Fervidicoccus fontis Kam940: one gene and its partners. The main gene of each other region encodes a partner of the protein of the gene in region 2 in a complex. Links are inferred from orthologs where the notes say so. Each region holds a gene or a part of one and is shown on either strand. Other genes may lie near its edges.

The links. The genes of interacting proteins can lie anywhere in the genome.
Region 1: FFONT_RS06655 (region 2) and FFONT_RS02485 share a complex: the UniProt entries of both Methanocaldococcus jannaschii proteins name them as parts of the 30S ribosomal subunit. The link is inferred for Fervidicoccus fontis Kam940 from one-to-one orthologs.
Region 3: FFONT_RS06655 (region 2) and FFONT_RS02910 share a complex: the UniProt entries of both Methanocaldococcus jannaschii proteins name them as parts of the 30S ribosomal subunit. The link is inferred for Fervidicoccus fontis Kam940 from one-to-one orthologs.

Annotation. Positions count from the first base shown.
Region 1 is NC_017461.1:474,564-477,490, forward strand. Bases 26-2,875 are described here. They hold FFONT_RS02485 (30S ribosomal protein S8), read right to left. Parts: upstream 1,727-2,875; coding sequence 1,325-1,726; downstream 26-1,324. Other genes in these bases: FFONT_RS02470 (50S ribosomal protein L19e), read right to left, coding at 26-382; FFONT_RS02475 (50S ribosomal protein L32e), read right to left, coding at 375-764; FFONT_RS02480 (50S ribosomal protein L6), read right to left, coding at 761-1,309; FFONT_RS02490 (30S ribosomal protein S14), read right to left, coding at 1,738-1,902; FFONT_RS02495 (50S ribosomal protein L5), read right to left, coding at 1,914-2,471. In the rest of the region: more of FFONT_RS02470, read right to left, coding at 1-25; more of FFONT_RS02500, read right to left, coding at 2,876-2,927. UniProt on the Methanocaldococcus jannaschii protein: One of the primary rRNA binding proteins, it binds directly to 16S rRNA central domain where it helps coordinate assembly of the platform of the 30S subunit.
Region 2 is NC_017461.1:1,268,651-1,271,514, reverse strand. Bases 28-2,814 are described here. They hold FFONT_RS06655 (30S ribosomal protein S27ae), read left to right. Parts: upstream 28-1,229; coding sequence 1,230-1,400; downstream 1,401-2,814. Other genes in these bases: FFONT_RS06645 (Kae1-associated kinase Bud32), read left to right, coding at 2,389-2,814; kae1 (KEOPS complex N(6)-L-threonylcarbamoyladenine synthase Kae1), read left to right, coding at 1,400-2,401; FFONT_RS06660 (30S ribosomal protein S24e), read left to right, coding at 811-1,227; FFONT_RS06665 (ribosome assembly factor SBDS), read right to left, coding at 28-457. Outside these bases: more of FFONT_RS06665, read right to left, coding at 1-27; more of FFONT_RS06645, read left to right, coding at 2,815-2,864.
Region 3 is NC_017461.1:553,803-556,720, forward strand. What follows is about bases 26-2,866. They hold FFONT_RS02910 (30S ribosomal protein S7), read right to left. Parts: upstream 1,827-2,866; coding sequence 1,224-1,826; downstream 26-1,223. Other genes in these bases: tuf (translation elongation factor EF-1 subunit alpha), read right to left, coding at 26-1,104; FFONT_RS02915 (pyruvate carboxylase subunit B), read left to right, coding at 2,090-2,866. Also shown: more of tuf, read right to left, coding at 1-25; more of FFONT_RS02915, read left to right, coding at 2,867-2,918. UniProt on the Methanocaldococcus jannaschii protein: One of the primary rRNA binding proteins, it binds directly to 16S rRNA where it nucleates assembly of the head domain of the 30S subunit. Is located at the subunit interface close to the decoding center.

The sequences.
Region 1 (2,927 bases), 790 kb from region 2 along the record:
TGTAGTATCTCCTGTACTGTTGCGTTGTTATAATTTTTTTGTCTCTAAGGTATTTCAGATATCTTCTCATCTTCCTAATGCTACTTATCCACCTTCTCTTAGGATCGATCCTTGCAGATGCCACACCTTTTCTTTTTCCAGGTCCCCTCCTCTGCCCTTTGCTTCTCTTCTCCTTTAGCTCTCTCCACCTTCCTCTGCTATTGCTTTTTTCAGGCTCTTCAGTGATTACCCCTCTTTTTATAAGCTTTTTGATATCTTCAGCAGTTATTGCATTTTCCAGATCCTCTCTATCGTCATCGCTTTTAATATATATCCTCACCCTGCTTTCGCCAATGCCCAAAATCTTCGAAGCAAGCCTTTTTTGCAGTGTATAATCACTCAATAACTTTCACCTCATTCGCAATCCTTAATCCCTTTTCTCTAGCCAATTTCATAAGCTCAATTTTTTTCTTTAATCCAAGCTTTGAAGATAAATAAACTATATGAATTTTTGGATCTAAATTTTCGAGCTGAGATCTGCTCTCAATGACAACTGGCCTCAAGCCAGAAGGATGTACTCCTCTTACTATTTCAGGATTCTTATATCCTATTTCCACTGGTTTCGCATAACCTTTATATTTTAGCCTCATTTTGTTATCAATTCCTTTTGGCTTTCTCCAGCTGTCTTGGTTTCTAAATTTTATAAACATGTGGAACAGATGCCTTTTGAATTCTGGCTTACTTTTTTTCAATTTCAATAGCAACTTTTTCATCTCCTTGCTCATTTAGCCTCACCTTTCTCGTAGATATATATACCATCCATGAACACTCTTCTATCGTATTCTTTAACTTTTGTAGCCTGTTCTAAATTAGCTGCAGTCTGACCAACAGCTTCAATATCTAATCCTTCAACAATTACGTCTTCCTTTTCAATCTTCACTTTAACCCCAGGCATGATTCTTGCTTTCCTGGGAGATTTTTCCCCTAAGAAATTTTTTACTAGGATCACATCTCCTTTCTGTTCAAGCGAGATAGGGAAGTGTGAAGATATGATCTTAAGTTTATATCTATATCCTTTCTGCACCCCTGTTATCATGTTTCTTATATGGGCTGCTATTGTTCCAACCAAAGCTTTTTGCTCCCTTCTAGCAAAATAACTTTCAACAACCACCTTTCCATCACTTAATGATATGGCTACATTCCTTGTATGTGAAAAATCTTTCTCGATTTTCCCCTTTGGACCCTCGACCACGACTTTCATTCCCTCAATACTAATTTTTACTCCCTCAGGAATCTCAACTTCCTCAACTACATGTACGCTCTTAACCAAGGACTCCACCTCTTCTTAGTAAACATATCCTAACAATATACCTCCAATGTTCTCTTTTATTGTCTGATGGTGTGACATGATCCCTTTCGATGTTGAAATTATTAGGATTCCGATCTCTCTAGAGGGTAATTTCTTCTTCAGCCATTCCGGCAAAGCGCTTAGTTCACTTACCTTCAAACTATACCTCGGCTTTATTGCAGCAGCTTTATTGATTCTTCCTAGAAGCTGTATCTTCAGCTTTCCCTGCCTGCCATCATCTATATATTCGATCTCTCCTATGTATCCTTCACTCTGCAGAAGCCTCATAGTTTGAATTATAAGCCTTGAAGCAGGTGATATGATTACCTCTTTTTTAGCTCTTCTGTCTGCATTGGTCAATTCATTCAAAGCATTTGACAGCGTATCTAACATTACCAATGAGGATCACCTCAACTATACTTCTTAAACCCCATTTCATAGGCCAATTCTCTAAAGCACTGCCTGCAGAGATAGAGGTTATATCTCCTAATAACCCCCTTCCTAGATCCACATCTTTGGCATTTAATTACTGCTTTTCCATATTTTCTTTCCCTCGGTTGAACATATTTTGTCAAGTATAAACACCTCATACAATTCTTACATTAAATTCATTTGAAAGAAGAGCTATTGCTTCTTCCTTTTTTACTCTATGCCTTCTTGGAATCCTTTTCGCTTTTTTAACCCTCCTTCTTTTTATCCTATATCCAGGTCTCTCTATTGTTATGCAGACGTCCATTCCAAAAACTCCTATCTCTGGATCATACTTAACTCCTGGAATGCTAATATGTTCTTTTATTCCAAATGAAACATTCCCGTTATCATCAAAGCTATCCTTATTAATTTTATTCCCTACAGCTTCAAGAGCCTTTTTTAAAAATTTTGTAGCTTTTTCTCCCCTAAGTGTCACCGCTACTGCGATATTTTCACCTTTTCTTATGCCGAAATCTCTTATTGTTCTCTTTGCTTTTCTAAGTTTTGGCTCCTGGTTGGTTATTTCCTTAAGAACTTCAGCAATTTTAGCAAGCCTCTCTCCTCCCTGACCTAAAGAAACGTTTACCGTTACTTTTGTTATTCTCGGCTTTAGCATAGGATTCTCGTTCCAAGCTTCTATGAATTTATTGACTTCCTCTGTGACTGTACTCAAACTTATCACCCTACATCAATTTTATAATGGGTTTTTCTCTTCCAATAGCTAGGACATAGTCTAAACTTGTTTGAGCGATAGAGCCGTCATCTGTTTCAATAACTACCAAGCTCCTATATCTTTTCATACCTTTTCTTATCTCCTTCACTTTTCCCATAATCCCCGTGTTCTTTCCACCGAATATAATTGCATATACTCCTTCTTCCAAAGGAATATAATCGATTATTTCCCTTTCTGGAATTTTCACTATAACAGTTGAAAGAGTTCTGTATGGAACTTCTGTTGGGTTCTTTGGATCTGAAACTTTTATCAATATATTGCTTCCATCGAACAAATTCAGCTGTATATGTCCATGATTTACCGTTGTCTTGTTCTCAATTCTCAATGGTTTTATCGAGGCCTCTTCCTTCGGGATCTCTACAAAGCTGATAAACTTATCCATGTTGGGGACTGCCC
Region 2 (2,864 bases):
CTATAGCCTTAACTATGTTAATAGCCTGCTTTTCCACTGATTCGTTCAGATTCACGCTCACTCTAGCCTCTTCCATCGCTTTTTCTATCCTCTGCGGGGGTATTGGAAGCTTTGTAGTGGGGTCAATTGCATTCCTTGAAATATAGGTGATGATCATTTTTCTCTTCGATTCAAGCATTTTCCTCCTCTGCTCAGTTGTGAGCTGGAGCTCCCCTCCTTTCAATATCTTTTCAGCTACAGCCAAAAAGTCCTCCGTACCGAAAACAGACTTAATGTCTTCTGGAGAGGCTTTCAATCCCTTTTTCGCGTCTTTATAAATAAACTCGCTTTTTACGACTTCTTCTATATTTGGCTTCCCACTTTCTTTATATTCAAATACTAATTCAGGATCGACAAGTATCTCAAAGTGCTTTCCCTTCGATTCATACTTAGCAATAATATATTCTTTGCTCGACATTTTAATCACTACAGATATGTTTTATAAATATAAAGTTCATGTTTAAATTTGTTGATTTCGATTAATATTTTATAGGTAATTATTGATTTATCAAAGATAAAGAAATTTTTCTTTGTCGGACTTTCGATCTTGCACGCTTCTCTTTTCCAAGCATTATCAGTTCAATAATTTCACGAACTTCAAAACTCATTTTTCTTTAAGGGGAAACTTTTTCAGGCTGTATTAAGATTTATAAACTTTTTTAAGCTAAGTTCCAAAAGATAATACTTTAAAAATATTAACTTCAGATTCCCTTTCAATTACGATCTGAAGTTTAATGAGTAAAATAAGATCAAAACCATGAGGTGAATTGCTTGTCTTTAAATGAAAAGCAACCAAGCCAAATAATCGACCTTGGTGACCAGCTGTCTTTGGAAATCGTAAATGATGTGAAAAACCCCTTAATAGGAAGAAGGGAGATCTCAGGATACGTCTACCATCAGGGAAAGGGAACTCCCTCCTTAGGAGTACTTAGGACGAAAGTTGCAGAAAAGATGAAGGTTGATCTAGGAAGCATATATGTCATATCGCTTGTAACCGAATATGGCATCGGTAGGTCAAAGGTCCTTTTCCACATCTATCCAAATAAAAAAGCTGCTGAAAGGTTCGTCCCAAAGTACATTATTGAGAGAAACAAGACTCTTCAAGAGGAAATGCAAGAAGCAGAAGAGAAGGAAAAGAAGCAGAAGGAAAAAGAGCAGAAGAGTGAGGAAAAGAAGGAGGGTCAGTAAAAATGTCTCAAGTGCACAATTACTATGAATATGATTACAAGACAAAAACTATAAAGCTTAAGAACAAAAGATGCCCGAGATGCGGGAGCATAATGGGACATTATAAGGAACCTACTGAGAGATGGTATTGCGGCTCATGCGGATACACGGAGTTCTTGGAGAAGAAAAGCTGATTAGAGTATTAGGCATTGAGTCAACTGCACATACAATTGGAGTTGGCATAGCGCAGAATAGAGAACCACACATCTTGGCGAATGAGAAGGATAAATACGAGCCTGAAAAGGGGGGAATACATCCGAGAGATGCCTCAAGGCATCATGCGGAAAAAATTGGCAGTATAATTTCAAGGGCACTGAAAAAAGCGAATCTTAAAATAGATGATATTGATGCAGTTGCAGTAGCTTTAGGGCCGGGGATGGGCCCCTGCTTAAGGGTAGGAGCTACAGCTGCAAGAGCGATCTCCAGCTATTTTGGCAAACCTCTAATCCCCGTGAATCATGCAATAGCACACATAGAAATAGGGAACCTTCTCTCAGGCTTTTCTGATCCATTAGTTGTTTACATTTCCGGCGGAAATACTAGCATTATTGCATATAAGCAGAAGAGGTACAGAGTTTTTGGAGAGACGCAGGATATAGCTTTAGGCAATTTAATAGATACTTTTGCCAGAGAGGCAGGACTTGCTCCTCCATATGTTGTGAATGGAAGGCATGTGGTTGAGCTATGTGCTGAAAGAAGCAAGGAAAAGAAGCTACTAGACCTTCCATATATTGTAAAGGGGCAAGATGTATCTTATGGAGGGCTTTTGACTTCCTCTTTGAAAATGATCGGAAAGGAGGACCTCGGAGATGTATGCTACTCTCTCGTAGAAATAAGCTACTCTATGATTACTGAAGTTGCAGAGAGAGGTTTAGCCCACACGAGGAAGAAGGAGGTAATTTTAACTGGAGGAGTTTCTGCTAGCAAAGTTCTCACAGAAAAGCTTGAGAAGATGAGTGCTCTTCATGGCGCGAAATTCTTTAGCGTTCCTCCGGCATTTGCGGGAGACAATGGGGCGATGATCGCCTGGACCGGCTTGCTAGAATATGTTCATGGAATTATCATCGATCCTTCAATGGCTTATATATCACAGAGGTGGAGAGTAGAAGAGGTTGAAGTTGTATGGAAGGAGTGAGGTTAGAAAAAAAGCCTCTTTCTTGGGGGGCTGAATCCAATTTATATCTCATAGAGTATTTGAACGATATCGCAGTGCTTAAAGAGAGAATAATTAAGCCTTACATGGACCCAAGGCTGGCCAAGTCTCTAATATCGAAGAGGACGTCCAGTGAAGCAAGAATTTTAATGGACTGCATAAAAGCAGGAATTCGAGTTCCATACCCATTGAAAGTTGATGCGGAAAACGGTCTGCTTATAATTAGCTATATTTCTGGTGAAGTCTTCAGAGATTATTTAAATGAGAAAGGCTTTGACGAATTAGCAAAAAACATCGTCTTTGAAGTCGCGAACAGCATTTCAAAAATGCATAATCTGGACATTATTCATGGCGATCTGACAACTTCAAACATTATTATAAAGGATGGCAATGCGTTCATTATTGACTTTGGCTTAAGCTTCAGGAGTAAAAGGGAAGAAGATAA
Region 3 (2,918 bases), 710 kb from region 2 along the record:
CCTTGGATCTAGTTTTGATACCAGCTCGGTTATCTTAGCTGCAATGCTTGCAGTATGTGCATGAATAACTGGTGTATAGCCAACTGTTACGGCTGATGGATGCCAAATTATGAAAAGTCTCGCAGTGAATTCCTTTGCAATTGTTGGCGGATTGGTTAAATGTCCTGCTACGTCTCCTCTCTTAATATCGGTCTTTGTGACGCCTCTCACGTTGAATCCTATGTTGTCTCCTGGCTCTGCCTTTTCTATCTGCGTGTGGTGCATCTCGATGCTTCTGACTTCTCCAACTATTGCTGGAGGCATAAATACTATCCTGTCTCCTTTCTTCAGAACTCCCGACTCAACTCTTCCTACAGGAACTGTCCCTATACCGCTTATAGCATATACCGCTTGTATTGGAATTCTTAATGGCTTATCAATTGGCTTTGGTGGAATCTGAATATTGTCTAAGGCTTCTACCAGAGTGGGGCCGTTGTACCAAGGCATGGCAGGGCTTCTCTCTATTAAGTTGTCTCCGTTCCAACCGGATATAGGTATAAACGGAATCTTCGATATATCAAATCCCAGGCCCTTCATAAATTTCTGAAGAGTGTCAATTACTTGTTTGTACCTTTCCTGGCTATACGGTGGCTCTGTTGCATCCATCTTGTTTACTGCAACTATTATCTGTTCAATTCCCATTGTTTTCGCAAGTATTAAGTGCTCTCTTGTCTGTCCTTCTGGGCTCATTCCAGCCTCAAATTCTCCTTTTCTCGCAGAAACGACAAGTATTGCAGCATCAGCCTGACTTGCACCGGTGATCATATTCTTGACGAAATCTCTGTGCCCTGGAGCATCAATTATAGTGAAGTAGTACTTTTTGGTTTCGAATTTCATAAATGAAAGATCTATTGTTACTCCTCTTTCTCTTTCTTCTTTTAGGTTATCGAGCAACCATGCATATTTAAAAGACTCTTTACCTTTCTTCTTTGCCTCTTCTTCTAGCTCGGCCAGCTTTTTAGGATCTACATAACCTAATCTGTAAAGTATGTGCCCTACAGTAGTGCTCTTTCCATGGTCAACATGTCCGATTACTACTAAGTTAAGGTGAGGTTTTTCGCTCATTGGGATCACTCTCACTGTGTTTTTAATTTTTACATTAAAGGATATTTAAAACTACTATGATATTTGATATATGGTGTTATAAGTTTTTTGAAAATAATAAATTTTTCAAAAAAGCTTTTTTACCTAGAGCTCAAAGCTATTCTTTCTACTTCTTCTTTCTTCGCTATTGAATAGCTCTTTGGATCATTGTTGGCTACTGCAATGATCTCATCAGCTAAGCACTCCTCAATTGGCTTAGGTCCGTTGAATGCACAGTTTCTGGCACCATCAGTTATATTTCTAAGAGCTAAGTCGACTCTTCTCTGAGGAGCGACATCGACGGCGACATGGTAGATGATCCCTCCGTACATAATTCTCGTTGTCTCCTCTCTAGGAGCCGCATTTTCTATCGCTCTAACTAGAACCTGAAGTGGGTTCTGTTTTGTTTGAAGGTAAATTATTTCAAATGCATTTTTTACAATATTGTAAGCGAGGTGTTTTTTCCCCATGTTTCTTCCGTGCTTCATTAGGTTGTTTATGAGCCTCTCGACTATAGGTATTCTCGACTTTCCAAATCTGACATGTTCATGCCTTCCCCCGGTATGAGGAAGGAACACCGGTCTAAGAGATATGTACTTTTTCAGGCTCGGGTCTCTGATCTCTATTCCTTCATAACTCCACTTATCGAACAGTTTTATTTCTACAGCCTTAATCTCCTCGTTTTCTGCCAATACAATCACCATTTTAATGAACTTAAACTACTGAAACTAATTAGTTTTAAAGCTTTTATAAAATTACCTCTAATAGTATCGAAGCTTTAAAACTAAAAATGATTTATAAACATTCAACCTCATTGATTTATCTAGTAGTTTTTAATGGTGTTATTTAATTATACAATTATGTAATCTCGTTAAAATGGTTTTCAGTCGAAAGTTTTTTATATTCGATGATTCATTAAATAATTTTCAACAATTGATTTATTGAGTTTCAACAAAAAATAAAAATGGTGTACCGCTTGGTTAAAATTATTGATACTACTTTAAGAGATGCTCACCAATCATTAATTGCGACAAGACTTTCTCAAGACGACGCTAGAGATATTGCTGAAATAATAGATAGAGCTGGATTCTACAGCTTGGAGGTTTGGGGAGGAGCTACATTTGACGTTGATGTAAGATATTTAAAGGAAGATCCTTGGAGCCGGCTTAAAAAAATCAGGGAAGTGGTAAAGAAGACTAAGCTACAAATGCTTTTGAGAGGAAGGAATTTAGTAGGTTATAGAAAGTATCCCATAGATGTCTCAAAGGCATTTATAGAAAAGGCATATGAAAACGGCATAGATATCTTCAGGATTTTCGATGCTTTAAATGATATAGACAACATTGCGGAAGTTATAAAAATTGCAAAGCGGACGGGTGCGATAGTTCAGGGAGCATTGAGCTACACTATCAGCCCAATTCATACAGTTGACTACTATGTTAAACTTGCAGAGAGCTATTTAGAAGCGGGGGCTGATTTAATAACAATCAAGGATATGGCAGGACTTTTAGATCCTTCAACCGCGAGGAGCCTTATTAGCAGAATTAAGAAGGAGCTAAAAGTTAAAGTAAATATTCACACTCATGATTCTTGTGGGCTTTCAGTTGCGACGTATTTAGCCTCAATTGAAGCAGGTGCTGATTTTATTGATACGAGCATTTACCCGTTGGCTTTTGGGACTGCACAGCCAGCTATTCAAACAGTATACAACATACTCCTTAAAAAAGACAGGAAAAAACTCAAAATGAGTGAAATAGAGAAGGCCTCAAGACATATAGATTCCCTTTTGAAGAAAA